One region of the Mesorhizobium sp. M1A.T.Ca.IN.004.03.1.1 genome, then DNA from elsewhere that is predicted to be linked to it. Evidence: predicted binding sites of a transcription regulator. Region 1 holds the regulator's gene; each other region holds the start of a gene.

What was found. Region 1 encodes LexA, which represses DNA repair genes until DNA is damaged. Its sites were predicted from a motif close to TGTTCNNNNTGTGTTCNG; they were not measured.
Region 2: EOD29_RS23150 (single-stranded DNA-binding protein) is a predicted target of LexA. The motif match lies at 5,375-5,392, and genes of this name have one in related genera.
Region 3: EOD29_RS19115 (DNA recombination protein RmuC) is a predicted target of LexA. The motif match lies at 6,010-6,027, and genes of this name have one in related genera.

Annotation. Positions count from the first base shown of each region.
Region 1 covers NZ_RZTV01000008.1:18,313-25,310, reverse strand. Annotated here, with positions in the region: gene EOD29_RS22565 (ComEC/Rec2 family competence protein) at 1-2,298, shown strand, start outside; gene lexA (transcriptional repressor LexA) at 2,282-3,016, opposite strand; gene glp (gephyrin-like molybdotransferase Glp) at 3,133-4,338, opposite strand; gene moaC (cyclic pyranopterin monophosphate synthase MoaC) at 4,340-4,819, opposite strand; gene trpC (indole-3-glycerol phosphate synthase TrpC) at 4,822-5,637, opposite strand; gene trpD (anthranilate phosphoribosyltransferase) at 5,639-6,649, opposite strand; gene EOD29_RS22535 (peptidyl-prolyl cis-trans isomerase) at 6,646-6,998, opposite strand, start outside.
Region 2 covers NZ_RZTV01000008.1:122,713-129,710, forward strand. Annotated here, with positions in the region: gene gyrA (DNA gyrase subunit A) at 1-1,008, opposite strand, end outside; gene EOD29_RS23120 (AraC family transcriptional regulator) at 1,196-2,032, opposite strand; gene EOD29_RS23125 (hypothetical protein) at 2,117-2,686, shown strand; gene EOD29_RS23130 (VOC family protein) at 2,679-3,056, shown strand; gene EOD29_RS23135 (MarC family protein) at 3,147-3,776, shown strand; gene EOD29_RS23140 (OsmC family protein) at 3,794-4,219, opposite strand; gene EOD29_RS23145 (DUF2306 domain-containing protein) at 4,323-4,721, opposite strand; gene EOD29_RS23150 (single-stranded DNA-binding protein) at 4,756-5,274, opposite strand; gene EOD29_RS23155 (cupin domain-containing protein) at 5,469-5,849, shown strand; gene EOD29_RS23160 (metalloregulator ArsR/SmtB family transcription factor) at 5,894-6,208, shown strand; gene EOD29_RS23165 (SRPBCC domain-containing protein) at 6,205-6,696, shown strand; gene EOD29_RS23170 (ATP-dependent Clp protease proteolytic subunit) at 6,720-6,998, shown strand, end outside.
Region 3 covers NZ_RZTV01000005.1:404,474-411,471, forward strand. Annotated here, with positions in the region: gene EOD29_RS19080 (AI-2E family transporter) at 1-569, opposite strand, end outside; gene EOD29_RS19085 (LLM class flavin-dependent oxidoreductase) at 661-1,713, opposite strand; gene EOD29_RS19090 (DUF6481 family protein) at 1,940-2,368, shown strand; gene sugE (quaternary ammonium compound efflux SMR transporter SugE) at 2,434-2,748, opposite strand; gene EOD29_RS37880 (hypothetical protein) at 2,946-3,071, opposite strand; gene EOD29_RS19105 (cation diffusion facilitator family transporter) at 3,319-4,278, shown strand; gene EOD29_RS19110 (GFA family protein) at 4,313-4,717, shown strand; gene EOD29_RS19115 (DNA recombination protein RmuC) at 4,733-5,977, opposite strand; gene def (peptide deformylase) at 6,081-6,611, shown strand.

The DNA.
Region 1 (6,998 bases):
CAAGCTCCTCCGCCGGCGGCCATCGACTTTATCCGCAGGCGGTTCCGCCGTGCCTCGTTTTCCGTGTTTCGCCGGGGTGTGGCCGAGGCAGCCTCAACCGAGCTCGACCGCGGCATCGGCTTCCTGCTGGTGCCGGTGTTCCTGGCCGCCGGCGTGATACTCTATTATTCCTTGAGCGCCGAGCCGGATCTTTACAGACCGCTGGCGGCGGTGGCGCTGATGGCTCTATGCGCGGCGGTTTCGCGTCCCTGGCTGAAGACACACCTGGTCTTTATGGCGGCGCTGTTTTGCGCGCTGGGCTTCGTCGCCGCGAAGGTCGAGACCTGGCGCGCCGCTACACCGATGCTCGGCTCCGAAATCCAGACGCGGCTGACAGGCCGCGTCGTCATCGCCGAGGAAATGGCCAATGGCCGCGTCAGGCTGACCATCGATCTCGTCTCGACCGCGCATCCAAAGCTGCGCTACGCACCGGATCGCGTCAGGGTCTCGGCACGCAGGATCCCGGCCGGCATGAAGGCCGGATCGCTGGTGACGGGTTACGCGCGGCTCCTGCCGCCGACAGGGCCGGTCCGTCCGGAAAGTTATGATTTTTCCTTCGACAGCTATTTTTCCGGCATCGGCGGCAGCGGATTTTTCCTCGGCGACCCGAAACTCATTCCGCCAACCGACCCGATCGGCCAGACGAGCATCGCCTCGGCCATCGAGAACGCGCGCGAAAATATTGCCGACCACATCAGAAGCACCGTCGGCAGACCCGAAGGCGAAATTGCCGCCGCACTGATCGTCGGCGTGCGCGCCGGCATTCCGGAGGACATCAACGAGGCGATGCGGCGGACCGGCATCTATCACATCATCTCGATTTCGGGTCTGCACATGGCGCTGGTCGCCGGCACGGTCATGCTTCTGCTGCGCGGCGCCTTTGCGCTGTTCCCGGATTTTTCGTCACGCCGGCCGGTGAAGAAATATGCCGCGACAATCGCGCTTATGTCGATCGCCGCCTATCTCGTCATCTCCGGCGTGGTGGTCGCCGCCGAGCGAAGCTTCATCATGCTGGCCGTCATGCTGATCGCCGTGCTTTTCGACCGCGCCGCGCTGACGATGCGCAACTTGGCGATCTCGGCCATCGCTGTCATCCTGGTGTCGCCGCATGAAGTGGTTGGCCCGAGCTTTCAGATGTCGTTCGCGGCAACCGCCGCCCTTGTCGGCGCCTATGCCGGCTGGTCCGACTACCGCGCCGGCAAGGTGAGAGCGCCGCCGGCAAAGCGTTCGTTCCTGCGGTTCATGTCGCACAAACTGGCAGTCGGAGTAGGTGGTGCCGCGATGACGTCGATCATTGCCGGAAGTGCCACGGCGCTGTTTGCCATCTGGCATTTCCAGCGCGTCTCGCCGCTTAGCCTGCTGGCCAATCTCGCGATCATGCCGATCGTCACGATCGTGATGTTTCTCGCCGTCGCCAGCGCGGTCATGATGCCGTTCGGCTTCGACGGGCCCTTCCTCTATTTGATGGGCAAGGGCCTGGCGGCGATGATCGCGATCTCAGCTTGGATTTCGGAGTGGTCGCCGGTCGATGCCGTGGGCCTGATCTCGATCCATTCGGTGCTGCTGGCGACGATCGCGCTCGTCATCGCCACGATGGCGACTACGTGGCTCAGGCTGGCCGCAATTCCTTTCGCTGCCGCGGCCGTCATGATCATCCCGCAGGTGCGCACGCCGGACCTGCTGATCTCGGAGGACGCGCATCTGGTGGCGATGCCGATCGGCGGCGGCGAACTCGCCATCAATCGCGCCCGCTCCAACGAGTTCACCACCGATAACTGGAAACGTGCGCTCAAGGCCGAAACGATCGTGCCGCCGGAGACATTCGCCAAGGGCACGCTGGACTTGGCCGATCCGGTCGACCTGCCGCCTGGATCGCCCTTTTACTGCACGGGCGATCTCTGCATTGGCCGGCATCCATCAGGCGCGATCGTCGCGCTCGCCGAGAACCGCGAAGCTGCCCGGCCTGCCTGCGACTTCGCAGACCTCATCGTCATCAACGACGCCACGGCCTACAATCCCTGCCGCGATCCGCGTGTCCTCGTTGTCACCAAGCGGCAGCTCGCGCGCGACGGCAGTGCCGCCGTCTTCTTCGATCCGCAATCGGCGACGGCGCGAGCAACCATTCAATACGCCGTCGAAAAACCGTACCGCCCTTGGCACGAACAGCGGCGCTACTCGCGTGAGGCGAGGGGGTTGGCGCCTTACAAGAAGCCCGAGAAGCCGGAAGCCAAGCCGCAGCCCCTCAGTAGCGGCGGATGAGCCCGACGAGCTTGCCCTGAACCTTGACGCGATCGGGACCGAAGATGCGCGTCTCATAGGCCGGATTGGCAGCCTCGAGCGCGATGGAGGCGCCCTTGCGGCGGAAGCGCTTCAGCGTGGCCTCCTCGTCGTCGACCAGCGCCACGACGATCTCCCCGGGGCTCGCAGTGCTGGCGTTGCGGATGATGACCGTGTCGCCGTCGAAGATGCCGGCCTCGATCATCGAGTCGCCTTTGACCTCGAGCGCGTAGTGCTCGCCGCCCGCGATCATGTCCGGCGGCACTGTGATCGAATGCGTCTGGTGCTGGATGGCGTCGATCGGCACGCCGGCGGCAATGCGACCCATCACCGGGATGGAGACGGCTGAACCGGCGTCGTCGTCATTGCTGGGCGTCGGCGTGCGGGCGGGCGCCGCGGGTTTGATCTGGCGGCCGAGATTGCCTTGGCCGCCCTGGATGACGCTCGGCGAGAATTTCTTCGCCGCATTTAGGCCGGGCGCGATCGAGTCAGGTAGGCGCAGCACTTCAAGGGCACGCGCCCGGTTCGGCAGCCGGCGAATGAAACCGCGCTCCTCCAGCGCCGTGATCAGGCGGTGGATGCCCGATTTCGAGGCAAGGTCGAGCGCTTCCTTCATCTCATCGAAAGACGGCGGAATGCCGCTCTCCTTGAGCCGTTCATGGATGAACATCAGCAGTTCATGTTGTTTGCGCGTCAGCATGGCGGCCCCCATGGGTTCTGAAACCAGAATCAGAAAAACAAACCCAGAACAAACACTATCTGTTCCAGTTGTGTTCCGCAACCGTTTAAAGTTTAGTGAATGTGTTGACGTTTTGTTCAGCGTAACATCAGAACGCTGCATTCCTCGCCGGCTTCAGCTGTCGGCGCGAAGGGTTGGCGCACGATCAGGCCATTGGCATCGGCGAGCATCCTCAACATCGAGGAATCCTGGATGCCGAACGGTGTTGCGATCAACCCCCCCGCATCTTCGCGGACCACGGCGCGCACATAGTCCTGCCTGAGATCGTTGGCGTGCATTGCGACGCCTAACCGGGCCGTGCGGATTTCCTGACGGCAGGACCGGCCGCCCAGCCGCGCCAGAAGCGGCTTCAGGAACAGCTGCGAGCAGACCAGGCTTGCGACCGGATTGCCGGGCAGGCCGATGCAGCGAATGTCGCCGAGCCGGCCAAACATCAGCGGCTTGCCGGGACGCATGGCGATCTTCCAGAAGTCGAGCTGCATGCCTTCGCCGGTCAGCACGTCATGGATCAAGTCGTGGTCGCCGACGGAGGCGCCGCCAAGCGTGACGATGACGTCGGCGCCGGCCTTGACCGCCTTCTTGACCAGGGCCGCGATCGCGTCCTTGCGGTCGGCGGCGATGCCGAGGTCGAGCGAGCGCGCGCCGACCGACTGGGCCGTAGCTGTGACGCCACAGGCATTCGACGAGATGATCTGGTCGGGGCCGAGCGCGCTGCCCGGCGGCAGCAATTCGTCGCCGGTGGCGATGATGGCGAGCAGCGGCTGCCGCACCACGTTGAGACTCGGATGGTTGGCCGATGCCGCCAGCGAAAGCGCCGCCGGATCGAGCTGGCGGCCTTTTTCGAGGAGCAGGTCGCCCTCGCAGAAGTCGAGGCCGCGGCGACGGACATTGCGTCCCTCCGCGGTCGGCTCGGTCACTTCGATGCCGCCGCCGCCGAGATCGCGGACATTCTCCTGGATAACGATGGTATCGGCGCCTTCGGGGAGCGGCGCGCCGGTGAAGATGCGCACGGCCTCGCCCTTGCCGACAGAGCCGGTGAAGCCACGCCCGGCGGGCGCCATGCCGATCACGGAGAGCCGGGCCGGCGCCGAGGCTACGTCGGCGGCCCGTACGGCATAGCCGTCCATCGCCGACGCATTGAAGGGCGGCTGGGTGCGCAGAGCCACCACCGGGTCGGCCAGCACCCGGCCGGCTGCTTCGGCCAGCGGCACGCTTTCGCCTGGCAGCGCGGTCGCGCCGTCCAACAGGCGTTGGAGCGCCTCGGCGACCGGAAGCAAAGCCATGCTAAGAACCTGCCTTGTAGTCGCCCGACTTGCCGCCGGTCTTCTCGACCAGCCTGATGCCGGAAATCGCCATGGCGCGGTCCGCTGCCTTGGCCATGTCGTAGATGGTGAGGCAGGCGACCGACGCCGCGGTCAGCGCCTCCATTTCCACCCCGGTCTTGCCGGTAACCCTGGCAAGCGCGCTGACCCTCAGGCCAGGGAGCGCGTGGTCGGGCTCGATCTCGACGGCAACCTTGGTGAGAAGGAGGGGATGGCAAAGCGGGATGAGCTCATGCGTCTTCTTGGCCGCCATGATGCCGGCGATGCGCGCCGTGCCCAGCACGTCGCCTTTCTTGGCGTCGCCGGCCAGGATCATCTCCAGCGTTTCCGGCTGCATGGTGACATACCCTTCGGCGATGGCCGTGCGCGTCGTCTCGGCCTTGCCGCCGACATCGACCATGTTGGCTTCGCCCTTGGCGCCGAGATGCGTAAGCGCGGGCATCCTCAAACGGCCTCGGCCGGCGCCTTGCCCGTCAGCAGAAGGGCGGTCGCGGCGGCCACGTCGGCCTGCCGCATCAGGCTTTCGCCAACGAGGAAGGTGCCGATCTTGCTCTTTTCCAGCCGCCGGCAGTCCTGATGGGTGAAGATGCCGCTCTCGCTGACCAGCAGCCGGTCGTCCGGGACCATGGCGGCAAGCCGCTCGGAAACGTCGAGGCTGGTTTCGAAGGTTCTCAAATCGCGGTTGTTGATGCCGATCAGCCGCGACGAGAGGCGAAGCGCGCGTTCCATCTCCTGTTCGTCATGCACCTCGACCAGCGCGTCCATGCGGAGATCGAAGGCCGTGGCTTCCAATTCACTGGCCAAGGCGTCGTCGACGCTCGCCATGATGATGAGGATCGCGTCCGCGCCCCAGGCGCGGGCTTCATGAACCTGATACGGGTCGAAGAGGAAATCCTTGCGCAGGGCGGGCAGGCTAACGGCGGCGCGCGCTGCGGTCAGAAAGCCGGGCGCGCCCTGGAAGGACGGTGCGTCGGTCAGCACCGAAAGACAGGCAGCACCGCCTTGCTGGTAGGCCCTGGCGAGCGCCGGCGGGTCGAAGTCGGCGCGGATCAAGCCCCTGGAAGGGCTGGCCTTCTTGATCTCCGCAATCAGCGCGAAGCCGCCAGCCTTCCGCTTGGCCTCAAGCGCCGCAAGGAAGCTGCGCGGGGGTTCCGCATCCTTGGCCTTCGCCTTGACCTCGGCAAGCGGCGCGCTGAGCTTTGCGGCGGCGATCTCATCGCGCTTGTAGGCTTCGATCTTGCGCAGGATATCGGACAAAATTCTAACCGTTCGAAATCTCGATGAGCTTGTCGAGCACCGCCAGCGCCCGGCCGCTGTCAATGGCCTGCGCTGCTGCCTCGATGCCATCGCCGAGCGTCGTCGCCTTGCCGGCCACCACCAGCCCGGCGCCGGCATTCATCAGCACAGTGTCGCGATAAGCGCCGGCAGCGCCGCCCAGCATATCGCGCAATGCCCTGGCATTGTAGGCCGCTTCGCCGCCGCGCAGATCTTCCTTGTTATGCCGCTTCAGTCCGACCGCTTCCGGAGTGAGGGTAAAGGTGCGGATCTCGCCGCCGGCGAGCTCTGCGACCTGCGTCTCGCCCGTGGTGGTGATCTCGTCATAACCGTCGCCGTGCACGATCCAGGCATGATCGGTACCCAGCGCCTTCAGCGTCTCAGCCACCGGCATGATCCATTCGGGCAGGAAGACGCCAACCATCTGCCGGCCGACGCCGGCTGGATTCGACAGCGGCCCGAGCAGATTGAAGATGGTGCGCGTGCCGAGCTCGCCCCGGACAGGACCGACATGCTTCATCGCCGGATGATGCGCTGGCGCGAACATGAAGCCGACGCCGGCCTCCTGGATGCAGCGGCCGATCGTCTCCGGTGCGATGTCGACTTTGACGCCTAGCGCCATCAGGACATCCGCCGCGCCGGTCAGCGAGGACAGGCCGCGATTGCCGTGCTTGGCCACCGGGACACCCGCGGCGGCGATGACGAATGCCGATCCGGTCGAAATGTTGACCGAATGCGAATTGTCGCCGCCGGTGCCGACGATGTCGATGGCGCCGCGCGGGGCTTCGACGCGGAGCATCTTGGCGCGCATCGTGGCGACCGCGCCGGAGATCTCGCTCACGGCCTCGCCGCGCACGCGCAACGCCATCAGGAAGCCACCGATCTGCCCCGGCGTCGCGTCGCCCGACATGATGATGTCGAAGGCCTCGCGCGCTTCCTCGAAGGAGAGCGCGGTGCCGGTCGCGACCTTGGCGATATATGTCTTAAGCGCGCTCATCGTGTCTGTGCTTGGGAAACGGCGGCCGGATCGATACGAACGTCATATTGCGACTGCAGCTGCGCCACCAGCTGATCGAGCAGGTCGTCGGATATGCCGGCGCTGAAAGATTTCTGCGCGTCTTCCGGGACAGAGCTGCCATCGGCACCGGCAGGTTCGAAGACTTCGGCAACCTTGAACAGGATCTGACCGTCGCCGGTGGGCGAGGGGATCAGGCCCGTGCTGCCTTCGCCGACGCCGAACATGGCCGCCGCGCCCTCCTTGCCGAAATCGGCATCGTCGGCTTCGCGCTTCAGGCCGCGCTTGGTCTGCTTCTCGAGCTTAAGCTCGCCCGCGATCACGTCGAGCG
Region 2 (6,998 bases), 100 kb from region 1:
GGTCTGCAGCGGCGTGAAGCGGTAAAGCTGGTTCAAAATGACGTCGGCGACCGCCTCGCGCTTGAGCTCGACGACGACACGGTAGCCCTGGCGGTCGCTCTCGTCGCGGATGTCGGAGATGCCCTCGATGCGCTTCTCGCGCACGAGTTCGGCCATCTTCTCGATCATCGCCGCCTTGTTCACCTGATAGGGAATCTCGGTGATGATGATCGATTCACGGTCGTTGCCGCGCGCCTCGATGTTGACGCGGCCGCGCATGACGATCGAGCCGCGGCCAGTCGAATAGGCATTGTAGATGCCGGAGCGGCCAAGCACGATGCCGCCGGTCGGGAAATCCGGACCGGGCACGATCTCCATCAGCGCAGGCAGGTCGATCGCCGGATTGTCGATGATGGCGATGGCGCCGTTGCAGACTTCGGCCAGATTGTGCGGCGGGATGTTGGTGGCCATGCCGACGGCGATGCCGCCCGAGCCGTTGACGAGCAGGTTCGGGAAGCGGGCCGGCAGCACCTTGGGCTCGGTGGCGGAGGCGTCGTAGGTGTCCTGGAAATCGACGGTTTCCTTGTCGATGTCCTCCAGCAGCTCATGCGCAACCTTGGTCAGCCGGGACTCGGTGTAGCGCATCGCCGCCGGCGGGTCGCCGTCGATCGAGCCGAAATTGCCCTGACCGTCGATCAGGGGCACGCGCAGCGACCAATCCTGGGCCATGCGCACCAGCGCGTCATAGATCGAGGCGTCGCCATGCGGATGGTATTTACCCATCACGTCGGCGACCGGGCGCGCCGACTTCACATATTTGCGGTTCCAGTGATAGCCGCTCTCATGCGAGGCATAGAGGATGCGGCGGTGCACCGGCTTCAGGCCGTCGCGCACGTCGGGCAGCGCCCGACTGACGATCACACTCATGGCGTAATCGAGATAGGAGCGCTGCATCTCCTCGATGATCGAAATCGGCTCGATGCCGGTGGGGCCGCCCTCCGGCCCGCGCGGTGTCTTCTGGTCGGTCAAATCAGGTCACAATCCAGTCGGGAATCATTCGCCGCTTATATAGGAAGCCGGGCTGAAACTCCAATGGCTACGACACTTTTCCAAAGACAATTTCGGCGGCAATTTCAAATGGATACCGCTGATTGCGACGATATGGCCAAAGCCACACTTTGAGCTCGCAGGCCAAGTCGATCCCGAACGGCCTTGGCTAATGCCCGCGTCCGCCCGCCCGTTTGCGGCGGTAGGCGCCGGGCGCTTCTCCCATCTCGCGCCGGAACCTCCGGTTGAAGGTCGAAAGGTCGTTGAAGCCGGCATCGAAAGCAATTGTCGAGATCGCTTCGTTCGACGCGCACAGCCGCACCGCGGCCCGATGCAGCCTGGTCCTCAGCAGGAACTGATAGGGCGTCATGCCGGCGACATGACGGAACGTGCGCAGGAAATGATACGGGCTGGTCGCCGTGCCGTCGGCGAGTTCGGTCAGCGAAAGCGGGCGATCGGCGTTGAGCTCGATCAAACGCACCGCCTCGGCTACGCGTTTCTGGTCGCGGGCGCTGGGTGTCCAGGCAACCTCAGACGAATTGGCCGCAGCCCCGACCACCGCGCAGGCAATGCGCAGACCGAGTTCCTCGAACGCCTCGCCGTCGCCCGTTTGCTGCGCCGCCTCCGCTTGCGCCAGCAACGGCGCCAGCACCGGCAAGGGCGGCAGGCGTGGGTCGGCAAAGCCGAGCCGGCTTGCGCCCGGCACATCGGCGACGACGCGCTCCATATAGGCCGGCGAAAAATGGAAGGAGAGGCAGCGGTCGCCGGCGCCGTGCTCGTGGCCGCACTCGTAGCAGGCGCCCGGATTGCCGAGCAGGATGGCGCCTGGAGCAAGCATTGCGGTGCCTTGGCGCGTCCGGTAGCGGAACGTGCCTCTGGTCACGGCGGCGAGGCAGAAACCGCGATGCTGTTCCTCAAACGGGCGGTCGCCGGCGCGAGCCGTGCAGATCACGTCGGATACCTGCCAGCCATGCCCTGAGGCCAGGTTTTTCTCAGTCGTCGCCATCGCGAAAAAATAGCAATTTTTCCCAAGCCCAGAACCCCGCCATGCCCCTATTGCTCGCCTCTCCTGACAAACGAGGCAGCAACCATGACCGATCCCTTTGCCGAAGCCCTGCACAGCGACGCTCCCAATCCGGATCTCGCCGAGAAGCTCAAACTCTACGGCCGCTTCATCGGCGCCTGGACCTTCGACGCCACGCGCACGCTGGAGGACGGCACCAGGCTCACTGGGCGCGGCGAGGTGCATTTCGGCTGGGTTCTGGAGGGCAAGGCGGTCCAGGACGTCTGGATCCTGCCGGCGCGGAATGCCGGGGTGCAAGCCTCTCTCGGGCCATGGACCTTCTGCGGCTCGACGCTGCGCGTCTACGACCCCGGCGCGGACGCCTGGCATGTCTTCTGGAGCGATCCGCGCAACCAGTATTACAGCCGCCAGCTCGGCCGCGCCGAAGGCGACACGATCGTTCAGATCGGCGCCGACGGCACCGGCTCCTCGGTGCGCTGGAGCTTTTCGCACATCACCGAGAACGCCTTCCGCTGGCTTGGCGAGCGTTCGCATGACGGCGGCAAAACCTGGCGCACCGAGGTCGAGTTCCTGGCGCGGCGCTCGACTCCAGCCCGGCCGATCAACCACCTTAATCATGGAGAAAACGATGCTTGACCATATCTCGATCGGCGTCCGCGACAGCGGCGCCTCGAAGCGCTTCTACGACGCCGCTTTGGAGCCCCTCGGCTACTCGTGCCTCAGCCAGTCACCCGGCTCGCTCGGCTACGGCGCCAGGACCGTAGAACTCTGGGTCAATGAGGCCGGCCGGTCGGTCCCGGCCGACGCGGACTCCGGCCTGCACTTCTGCTTTGCCGCACCGACACGCGCCGGCGTCGACGCTTTCCATGCGGCGGCCTTGCTTGCGGGTGGCAAGGACAATGGCCGGCCCGGCCCGCGCGCCGCCTATAGCGACAACTACTACGCCGCCTTCGTAATCGACCCTGACGGCTACCGGCTCGAGGCTTATTGCAGCAAAGCTGAATAGCCGGCTGAAATCCTCCGTCCTGTTCCCACCGCTCCCCCTTTGCTCTACGAATGCAGGGCTTGGGCTTCGCCAGGCGGGAGGGGACCAGCGATGCCGAGCTTCGACACCCTGTTCAACGCCTTCGTCACCATCCTGGTGACCATCGATCCGCCCGGGCTGGCACCGCTCTTCCTCGCCGTCACGCGTGGCATGAACCGGGACGAGCGCCAGCAGGTCTCGGTGCGAGCTTCGTTGATCGGCTTTCTGGTGATGGCGTTGTTCGCCGTCGCCGGCGCGTCGATCCTGTCGGTGTTCGGCATCACGCTGCCGGCCTTCCGCGTCGCCCGCGGCTTCCTGCTTTTCTTCATCGCCTTCGAAATGGTGTTCGAGCGCCGTCAGGACCGCAAGGAGAAGATCGGCGACGTTGCCATCACCAAGGACATGATCCACAACATCGCCGCCTTTCCGCTGGCGATCCCGCTGATCGCCGGTCCCGGCGCGATATCGGCGACAGTGCTGCTGTCAGGACACTTCGAGGGCCTTGCCGCGCAAGCGGCGCTGGTCGGCATCATCGCGATCTGTCTTGTGCTCACCTTTCTGGTGTTCGTGCTGGCAGAGCGCATCGACCGCATCCTCGGCCAGACCGGCCGCTCGATCCTGACGAGGCTGCTCGGCGTTATCCTGGCGGCGCTTGCGGTGCAGTTCGTCGCCGACGGCGTCAGGGCGCTGATGGCTGCCTGAGCAGCATCCCTACTGCCTTATTTCACTGCTGTATCGACCACCTCGAAATCATGCGTGACGGCCGCCGTCTTGGCCATCATCGCGGTGGCCGAGCAGTATTTCTCGATCGACAGGTCGATCGCCCTTTTCACCTTGTCGTGCGACATCGCGCGACCCTTGACGATGAAATGCATGTGGATGCGGGTGAAGACGCGCGGTTCCGTCTCGGCACGATCCGCGTCCAGCTCGACCACGCAGTCCTCGACCGCCTCGCGACCTTTTTCGAGGATATGGACCACGTCATAGGCCGAGCAGCCGCCGGTGCCGATCAGCACCAGCTCCATTGGGCTCGGCCCTGGCGTCCGGCCTTCCGGCCCACGCGCCGTGCCCAGCACGACTTTGTGACCGCTGCCGGACTCGCCGACAAAGGTGCGTTCCTCAACCCATTTGACGCGTGCTTTCACGATGATCTTCCTCAGACGCTGCTTTGCAAGCGGACTATCGCCGCAACTATCAACTATAGGCAATTCCGGACGGAAACCGCGACGCACTTTCGCTCGAAATTGTTTATTGGCCGAATACGACCGTGTGCATGATGCGGCCGGGCACCAACGTGAAGATGCCGGCGCCGATCAGCGCAAATAGGTAGAGCTTGATCATGGCGCTGCGATGCGCGGCCACTTTATGGGTGTGCGCATACCAGACCGCCAGCGGGGCGGTGACAATCACCAGGATCGACAGGATGTGGATCGGGCTGAACGGCCCGATCAGGCGTATCTGCTGGATCCAGAAGCTCGAGACGGCGACGCCCAGCATCAGCGCGGCCCAGGCATAGCCCAAGACGCGGTGGCGTGTCGTGCCTTTCGGCAATGCCAGTTGCGCCCCGCCTATCGCCAGCGCGGCGAAGGCGGCGAACGCGTGCCATGGAATGGGAGGAGGCGCTGTCAGCAACGGTCCGAGCGACATCGCGCCTTCCCCTCAAACGACGATTGCGAGACCTTCAGAACGGAATCTCGTCATCCAGCTCGCGCGACGAACCACCGCCACCGCCCCTGGAACCGCCACCGCCGCCACGGCTGAAGCCTTCGTTCGGGCCCGACTGGCCGAAATCGGAACCCCGGCTGTTGCCGCCGCCGGCATAACTGCCGACCTGGCCGCCGCCTTCGCCGCGCGCGTCGAGCATCTGCAGCTCGCCACGGAATTTCTGCAGTACGACCTCGGTCGTGTAGCGATCGTTGCCGGTCTGGTCCTGCCATTTGCGCGTCTGCAGCTGGCCCTCGACATAGACCTTCATGCCCTTCTTCAAATACTGCTCCGCCACCTTGGCGAGCTGGTCGTTGAAGATGACGACATTGTGCCACTCCGTCTTTTCCTTGCGCTCCCCGGAATTCTTGTCGCGCCAGCTTTCCGACGTGGCGATGCGGATGTTGACGACCGGGTCGCCCGAATTCAGGCGGCGGATTTCAGGGTCCGCCCCGAGATTGCCGACCAGAATGACCTTGTTGACGCTACCCGCCATCATACTTCTCCGCGCTCATCCGAAACAAATTTTAAGTCGCTCACCTTACAGCCTGCGGTTCGCCCATGCCCGCGAAGGCTGGCTTTTCCCACAAGGTTTTTGTTCTCTGTTCGTTCTAGTCTTGACCGCTGTTTCTGTCAAGGAATGTCAGCAACAGGTAGTATTCCTGGGCAGGAAACAAGGGGGATATCGGAATGAACGTTGTTTCGCATGAGGATCAGCCGCGCGAAACGTGGCGCGCCGGGGTCGAAACCCGCATGCATGTTGCCGCCGCCAATGGCGCGGCGGGCCTTTGCATATTCGAGCAGTGGGTCGGACCGGGTAGCGGCGCACCAACGCATGCGCATATGGTCGAGGAAGTACTGACGGTGATTGCCGGCGAAGCCGAAATGTGGGTCGACGACCGACGGGCCGTGCTTGCCGCCGGGCAGTCCCTGATCATTCCCGCGCACCGCAAACATGGCTTTCGAAACGTGGCTTCCGGCACGCTTCACATCCATGCCGTGCTCGCATCGCCAATCTTCGAGGCAAGCTTCGACGGAGCGGCGGAGCCGGTGAGACGCTGGACGGCCTAAAACGGCGCTTGCCAAACCAATAAGTATCGACTTATGCTTTGCGCATGATCGAAGCAGAGATTTTCCGGGCCCTGGCCGATCCGACACGCCGCGCCGTCTACGAGCGGCTCGCGGCCGGCGAATTGACGGTGTCCGAGCTGCGCGCCGGCGTCAGCGTGTCGCAGCCGGCCGTCTCGCAGCATCTTGCCGTGCTGCGCGGCGCCGGACTGGTGATCGAGCGGCGCGCCGGCCGCAACGCCTATTACCGCGCCGACCCTCAAGGGCTCGATCCCTTGCTCGGCTGGATCGAACGCTACCGCGCCTTCTGGCCGGAGCGCATCGAGCGTTTGAAGAGGGTTCTGAAGGAAATGGACCAATGACGATTACCAAACACCCAGCAGCGGCCAACGCGCCGCTCAGCTTCGAATGCGAGCTTGCCGATCCGCCGGAAAAAGTCTGGCGGGCGCTCACCGAGCCGGAATTGCTCGCCGCTTGGCCGATGCCCAACGACATCAAGCCAGCGATCGGTGAGCGCTTTGCCTTTGCCGGACCAAACGCGCCGATCGAGTGCGAAGTGCTCGAGGCCGAGCCCGGCAAGCTGCTGCGCTATTCCTGGCGCGAGCGACCGGGCGTGGACACTGCCGACCGGCTACCGGCATTCGACCGTGCCATCTTCGAAAGCATTGTCACCTTCACGCTCGCGCGCACGGTTTCCGGCGGCACGCATCTCAGAATCGTCCATGATGGTTTCGCGACGGTCGCGCAACCTGTCGTCGCCGTTTCCGGCGCCGGCTGCGGGATTTCGCTCCACGCGCGCAAGAGCCCAGCTGCCGCCAACGCGCCAAGCATGATGCTGCGCGCGGCTTGACCAAAGAACCGAGGAGATCTGCGATGAGCGCCTTTGCCAATCTCGTGCCGATGGTGATCGAGCAGTCGAGCCGCGGCGAGCGCGCCTTCGACATTTTCTCGCGGCTGCTGCGCGAACGCATCGTCTTCATCAACGGCGAGATCAATGACGGCGTGTCGGCGCTGGTCTGCGCGCAGCTCCTGTCGCTGGAATCGGACCATCCCGACAAGGAGATATCGATCTACATCAACTCGCCGGGCGGCGTGGTGACCAGCGGCTTCGCCATCTACGACACCATGCAGTACATCTCCTGCCCGGTGTCG
Region 3 (6,998 bases), on a different contig from region 1:
GAGGCGAGCAGGAACAGCGACAGCACGAAGACGAGGGTGATGCTCGTGCCGGCTCCCAGAATGTTGCTGGCCGCCGTCGACAGGATGCCGGACGGCGCCAGCGCGACCTTCTGCACACCCGGTTCCTGCGATGTCTCGGTCAGGGCCTGCAGTTGACGCGAGAGATCCATGACCCTCTCCAGCGGACGCTTGAACGGCGCCAGCCGCTCGGTGAGTTGCTCGCCGATCGAGTAGCTGTTGTTGATGAGGTCGATGACCGGGCCGCTGAGCAGGTAACCGGCGCTGGCGAAGACGAAGAGGGACAGCAACACCAGCAGCGTCGCGGAGGCGACTTCTGGGATGCCGCGCTTGCGCAGGAAGCGCACGATCGGGGTCAGCGTCAGCGCCAGCAGGAAGGCGAGGATCACCGGCATGAAGAAGGCGCTGGCGAAGTAAAGCGCGGCGATCGTTATCAGCACGAAGATGCCGATCAGCAGCAATCGAATCAGGCGCAATTCGGCGCGGGCGCTGGCGCGCTCGTCCGGGCTTTCGGCAACGTTCGAACCCGAAGCGCTCGTTTCGACCTTCATCCGTTCCCTCGCGATCGCCGAGGAAAACGTACGCGCCGCCGCCAAGGTTCCTTAGCCGGCGGTGAGGGCGCATCTTGCCGGGCAGGCGTCCTCAGGCGACGGGCGCCGGCGCGGCCTTCGCCGTTTCCTTGCGCACGACCGGCGCCACCTTGGTGCCGTAGAGCTCGATCGCCTTCATGACCTTGGCATGCGGCATGGTGCCGATCGCCATCTGCAACAGGAAGCGGTCGTTGCCGAAGATCTCGTGCTGGGCGACGATCTTTTGCGCCACCTGTTCGGGATCGCCGACGAACAGCGCGCCGTTCGGCCCGCGCGCCTGATCGAAATGCGCCCGCGAGGTCGGCCCCCAGCCGCGCTCGCGGCCGATGCGGTTCATCACCTCGGCCTGCGTTGCGTAGAAATCGTCGGCCGCCTTCTCGGTCGTCTCGCCGACGAAGCCATGCACGTTCAAGCTGGTCGCGAGCGAGGCGGGATCGTTGCCGGCGCGCCTAGCCGCCTCGCGATAGATCTCGAACAGCGGCGCGAAGCGGGCCGGCTCGCCGCCGATGATGGCAAGCGCCAGCGGCAGGCCGAGCGCGCCGGCGCGGGCGGCGGACTGCGGCGTCCCGCCAATGGCGATCCAGATCGGCAGCTTGTCCCGGAAAGGTCGGGGATAGACGCCGCGGCCGTTGATCGGCGCGCGCAGCTTGCCCTGCCACGTCACCTTCACCTGCTCGCGGATGGCAAGCAGGAGATCGAGCTTCTCGGCGAAGAGCTCGTCATAGTCCTCGAGATTGTAACCGAACAGCGGAAACGATTCGATGAAGGAGCCGCGCCCGGCCATGATCTCGGCGCGGCCGCCGGACAGAAGGTCGAGCGTCGCGAACTGCTGGAAGACCCGCACCGGATCGTCGGAAGAAAGCACCGTGACCGCGCTGGTGAGCTTGATCCGCTTCGTCCGCTCCGCGGCCGCGGCCAGCGCCACGACCGGCGCCGAGGCCGCATAGTCGGGGCGATGGTGTTCGCCGAGGCCGAACACGTCGAGACCGACCTGGTCGGCCAGCTCGACCTCCTCGATCAGGTTGCGCAGCCGTTCGTGCGGGTCGATGGCGCCGGGGCCCGGCTCCGGGCTGACATCCGCGAAAGTGTAGAGGCCAAGTTCCATTTTCATGCATCCTGATGCGCCGCTTGGGCGTTGATTGTTGGCGCTAGAGGTAGCGACCGGCCCCCAGAGCCGCCAGAGGCGCGATTTGTGAACAGTGCATCGCGCCGCGACGACGTATCCCGACGGCAACAGCCCAGATTTTCATGGCTGGCATACCGTTTTGGCGCTTGAACTCACCGCTTTCGCGCGTATGTAAGCGTCGCGAATTGACTTCAGGGAAGTGGACTTGGCTATTTACAGGGAAAAAGACATATTCGAGCGGCGCAACGCCGCGAACGAGGCAAAGAAGGCGCTCCTGGAGCGCTTCAAGTCAAAGCCGGCGGCGGACGATCCAGCGGTTCTGGCGCGTCAGGCGGAACGCAAGGCGATCCTCGAGGCCCGTGCTATCCGCGAGGCCGAGAAGGCCCGGTTGAAGCAGGAAAAGCTGGCGCGCGAAGCGGTCGAGAAGGCTGAACGCGAGGCAGCGGCCGAAGCGGCCCGTATTGCTGCCGAAGAGGCGGCGGCTGCCGAGGCCAAGATCCGCGAAGCCGAGGAAACCGAACGCATCGCCCGCCTGCTCGCCGAGGAGGCCGAACGCAAGGCCAAGCGCGATGCGCGCTACGCCGCCCGCAAGGCGCGCGTCGGTCGCACGCCTCCTGGCTTCTCGGCCCGCTAGGTTCGAGTTCGTTCGAAAAATGAATCAGGGTCGCCAGGAGCGGCCCTGAACGCGTTCGTGCTGCATCAGCCGACGAGCTTCAGCCCGACGATGCCGCAGACGATCAGGCCGATGCAGGCAAGCCGCACTGCGGTCGCCGGCTCGCCGAGCAGCCAGATGCCGAGCAAGGCCGTGCCGACAGTGCCGATGCCGGTCCATACCGCATAGGCCGTGCCGACGGGCAATGTCTTCAACGCAAGCCCGAGCAGGCCAAGGCTGACGATCATCGAGACGATCGTGAGCACGGTCGGCAGCGGCTTCGAGAAACCATCGGTATATTTGAGGCCGATCGCCCAGCCGATCTCGAACAGGCCGGCGAAGAAAAGGAAGATCCAGGACATCGCGAACGCTCCATCGATCGAGCATCGAATGCTCGACGTTTGACGTGGCGGGTCGTCCCGGCCGGGTTTCGGGGAAGCGAGGTCGTCCTCGCGGTACCGATATAGTGAGTTCTGTACCCCGATCAACAAAACACCGGCAGCATTCGGCATGCCGCCGGTTCAAATCCGCATCGAGACGGATCGGCCGCGCTGACGGCCTACTTCTCCTTGATGCGCATCGCCTTGACCGGCGGCGCCTTCGGAGCCGGGGCCGCGGCCGGTTTCTTGGCGTCCTTTTTCGGCTTGCGGGGTTCCTTGCCCGCCTTCATCGCACCTTTCGCCATGATTCGCTCCTCCGATTTGTGGGCGACACAAGTGAAACAAGAGAAGCGCCCGACCGCAAGAGGCCGCTTGCAGCTTCGAAAGCCGGCTTGCGCTATGTCAACCGTTTTCCCTTCATCCCGCGACCTCGGGATCGATCAGGCAACAGAAATGCATAGGGGCATCTGAACCTCGGAGCGGCTGGCGCATTGTCGGTGGAGCTTTGGGCGGCGGCCGCTGAGCTCCCACTTGGAAGAGGATCGGAAGCGCATGGCAGGGCATAGCGGCTCGAAAAGGGTGATCTACGCCGCGCTCGCCGGCAATGTTGCGATCGCCATGACCAAATTCGCCGCAGCATTCTTCACAGGCTCTTCAGCCATGCTGTCGGAGGGCGTGCATTCGCTGGTCGACACCGGCAATGGCGCGCTTCTGCTTTACGGCATGCGCCGCGCCGCGCGCCCGCCCGACCGCACGCATCCGCTCGGCCATGGGCGCGAACTCTATTTCTGGAGCTTTATCGTCGCGCTTCTGGTTTTCGCGCTGGGCGCGGGCGTTTCCTTCTATGAGGGCGTGATACACATCATCGCGCCGGAACCGGTCGTCAACGCCAAGGTCAACTACATCGTGCTTGGTCTTTCTTTTCTGTTCGAAGGCAGTTCCTGGCTGGTGGCGCTGAAGGAGTTCCGCCAGCAAAAAGGCAAGCAGGGCTGGTTTCAGGCGGTGCGCCGCAGCAAGGACCCCAGCGTCTACACCGTGCTGTTCGAGGACAGCGCGGCGCTGCTCGGCCTCGTCGTCGCCTTCGCGGGCATCCTTACGTCTGAACTTCTGGCGATCCCCGAGCTCGACGGCGCCGGCTCGATCGGCATCGCCGTCATCCTGGGCGCCACCGCCATCTTCCTGGCGCGCGAGAGCAAGGGCCTGCTCATCGGTGAGCCTGCTTCGCCCGAGGTGCAACGCAAGGTTCTGGCGATAGCAGACCAGGATCCGGCCGTGCAGCGGGCGAACGGCATACTGAGCGTCCATATCGGCCCGGAGGAGATCGTCGCAGGCCTAAGCATCGAATTCGAGGATCATCTCACCGCGCCCGAGATCGAAACCTGCGTTGAACGCCTGGAGTCGCGACTGAAAAAGGACATGCCCGAAATCACCAGGCTGTTCGTCAAGCCGCAGGCGACTGGCACATGGGAGCGCAGGCGTAAGGCTATCGCCGGGGGCTCCGAAGAAGACTAGATTTGAGAGAAGCAATCTTTTGGGAGCAAGCCGAATGAGAATCGACGGCGGGTGTCATTGCGGCGCCATCACCTACGAAGCGGAGGTCGATCCCGAAAAGACCTCGATCTGCCATTGCACCGATTGCCAGCAACTGACGGGAACGGCCTTTCGCGTGACGGTGGGCGCGCCAGAAGAGGATTACCGGATTACCAAGGGCACGCCGAAGGTCTACATCAAGACCGGATCCAGCGGCGCCAAGCGCGCGCAGGGGTTTTGCGGCGAATGCGGATCGCATCTCTATGCGACGTCGGTTGGCGATGGACCGAAAATCTACGGCATTAGGGTGGGCACGGCGCGCCAGCGCGACCAACTGGTGCCGAGAAGGCAGGTCTGGCACCGCTCGGCGTTGCACTGGCTGCCGGAAATCGAAGGCATCACGACCATCGAGGAGCAGTAACGGAGTTACGGCAGCTCAGTCGTCGCCTTCGACGACGCGCAGCCTGAGCTGACCCGTCTTGGAATCGGCCACGCGCGCGCCCGCCTCCACCTTGGCAGGACCGCGTGGCGGTTCGGGTTCGCCCTCGGCGAACTCCAGCGCCTCGATCTTCTGCCCGCGTTTGGTGACCTTCGTCGTCGAGACGAGGATATCGTCGATATCCCTGGCCGCCTGGCCGAAATGCGTCTGCAGCCGGCGCACACGCTCGTCGACTCGCGCCACGTCCTCCATCAGGCGGATGACCTCGCCCTGGATCAGATGCGCCTGCTCGCGCATGCGCGCGTCCTTCAGGATCGCCTGGATGACCTGGATCGACAGCATCAGCAATGACGGCGAGACGATGACGACGCGGGCGCGGTGCGCCTTCTGCACCACGGGCTCGAAATTCTCGTGAATCTCGGCGAACACCGATTCCGAGGGCACGAACATGAAGGCGGTGTCCTGCGTCTCGCCCTGGATCAGGTATTTTTCCGCGATATCGCGGATATGCACCTCGATGTCGCGCCGGAACGCCTGCGCCGCCGCCTTCTGCAAGTCGGCGGCTTCGGCGGCACGAATGGCATTCCAGGCCTCCAGCGGAAACTTGGCGTCGATGGCGAGCATCGGTGCGCCGTTCGGCATCCGCACCAGGCAGTCGGGCCGGCTGCCGTTGGAAAGGCTCGCCTGGAACTCGTACGCGCCGTGCGGCAGGCCGTCGGCAATGATCGCCTCCATGCGCGACTGGCCGAAAGCGCCGCGAGTCTGCTTGTTGGAGAGGATCGCCTGCAGCTGCACGACCTGTCCGGCTAAAGATTGGATGTTGCCCTGCGCCGTGTCGATGACCGCCAGCCGCTCCTGCAGCTTGGCCAAGCTCTCATGCGTCGACTTGGTCTGCTCGGCCATGGTCTGGCCAAGGCGGCCGGTCATGGCGTCGAGCCGCTGTCCGAGCGATTGGGTGAGCTCGGCCTGCCTGGCGCCGAACACTTCGGCGATCGCGCCCATGCGACCCTGCATCTCGGTCTGCGCCTGAAGAATGTCCGCCATCCTGGCCTCGGTGTCGCGGGCATGGTCGGCCGCTTCGGCCGCCGCTGCCGCGCGCGCCTTTCCCGCGCGCCACAACGCGATGACGAGCGCCAGGAACAGCGTCAGCAGCAGCAGCGCTCCGAAGCCAAGCGCCTCGCCGAGCCTGATTGTGGTGGCGCCGAGCCGCGCCACGGGTTGCGAAAGGGTCATGTCGTTCATTTGGGCAGCATAGCCGATTCGCTCTGCTGGCACAGATCAAAACGTGAACAAGTCAAAGCCGCCCCGGTTGACGCTTTTCCATCGACGTCTTAGGTGAGACGCCATGTCGATCAAGCCGCTCATCATCCTTCCCGATCCGATCCTGCGCCAGGTTTCCAAACCGGTCGAGCGCGTCGACGGTGACTTGAGCAAGCTCACCGACGACATGCTGGAAACCATGTATGACGCGCCGGGAATCGGGCTGGCGGCGATCCAGGTCGGCGAGCCGCGGCGTTTGCTGGTCATCGACCTCGCCAAGGAAGGCGAGCCGCCGGCGCCGCATGTCTTCATCAATCCGGAAATCCTCGAAAGCTCCGACGAGCGCTCGGTCTATGAGGAAGGCTGCCTGTCGATCCCTGACTACTATGCCGAGGTCGAGCGTCCCGCGGCGGTGCGGGTGAAATATCTCGACCGCGAGGGCAAGCTGCAGGAGATGCAGGCCGAAGGCCTGATGGCGACGTGCCTGCAGCACGAGATCGACCATCTTAACGGCGTGCTGTTCATCGACCATATCTCGAAGCTGAAGCGCGACATGGTGGTCAGGAAATTCAAGAAGCTCGCCAAGGACAAGGCGCCGGGCAAGATGGCGGGCTGAACCTCATTCGAGCATTCCACGCAGGATCCAGTCTTTCCCGACTTCGATGGCTTTGGAACCCAACTCAAACGCAAGCGCGCGAGACTTTGGCGAGAATATCAAAACCACGACTAATGCCACTGCAAAAAGCGGCGTGAGGTAGACAGCTAATGCCCGCTCACGTCGTTTGGACAACTCGCCCTTCGTAGATTCCTCATCGAGCGATTTGAACCTGGCGTACGACACGCCCCAAATGTCTTTTGACGAGTCTTCATATGAATGGCTCCGAAGGGGCAAGAGGCCCGAATCATATGAGGAAAGCATTCGAACTTAGTTACCGAAGAGTCTTCAGCGCCGCGCAAACCCGTGCTGGGTATGATTGAGCAAATCGCTTAACCATGATATCAT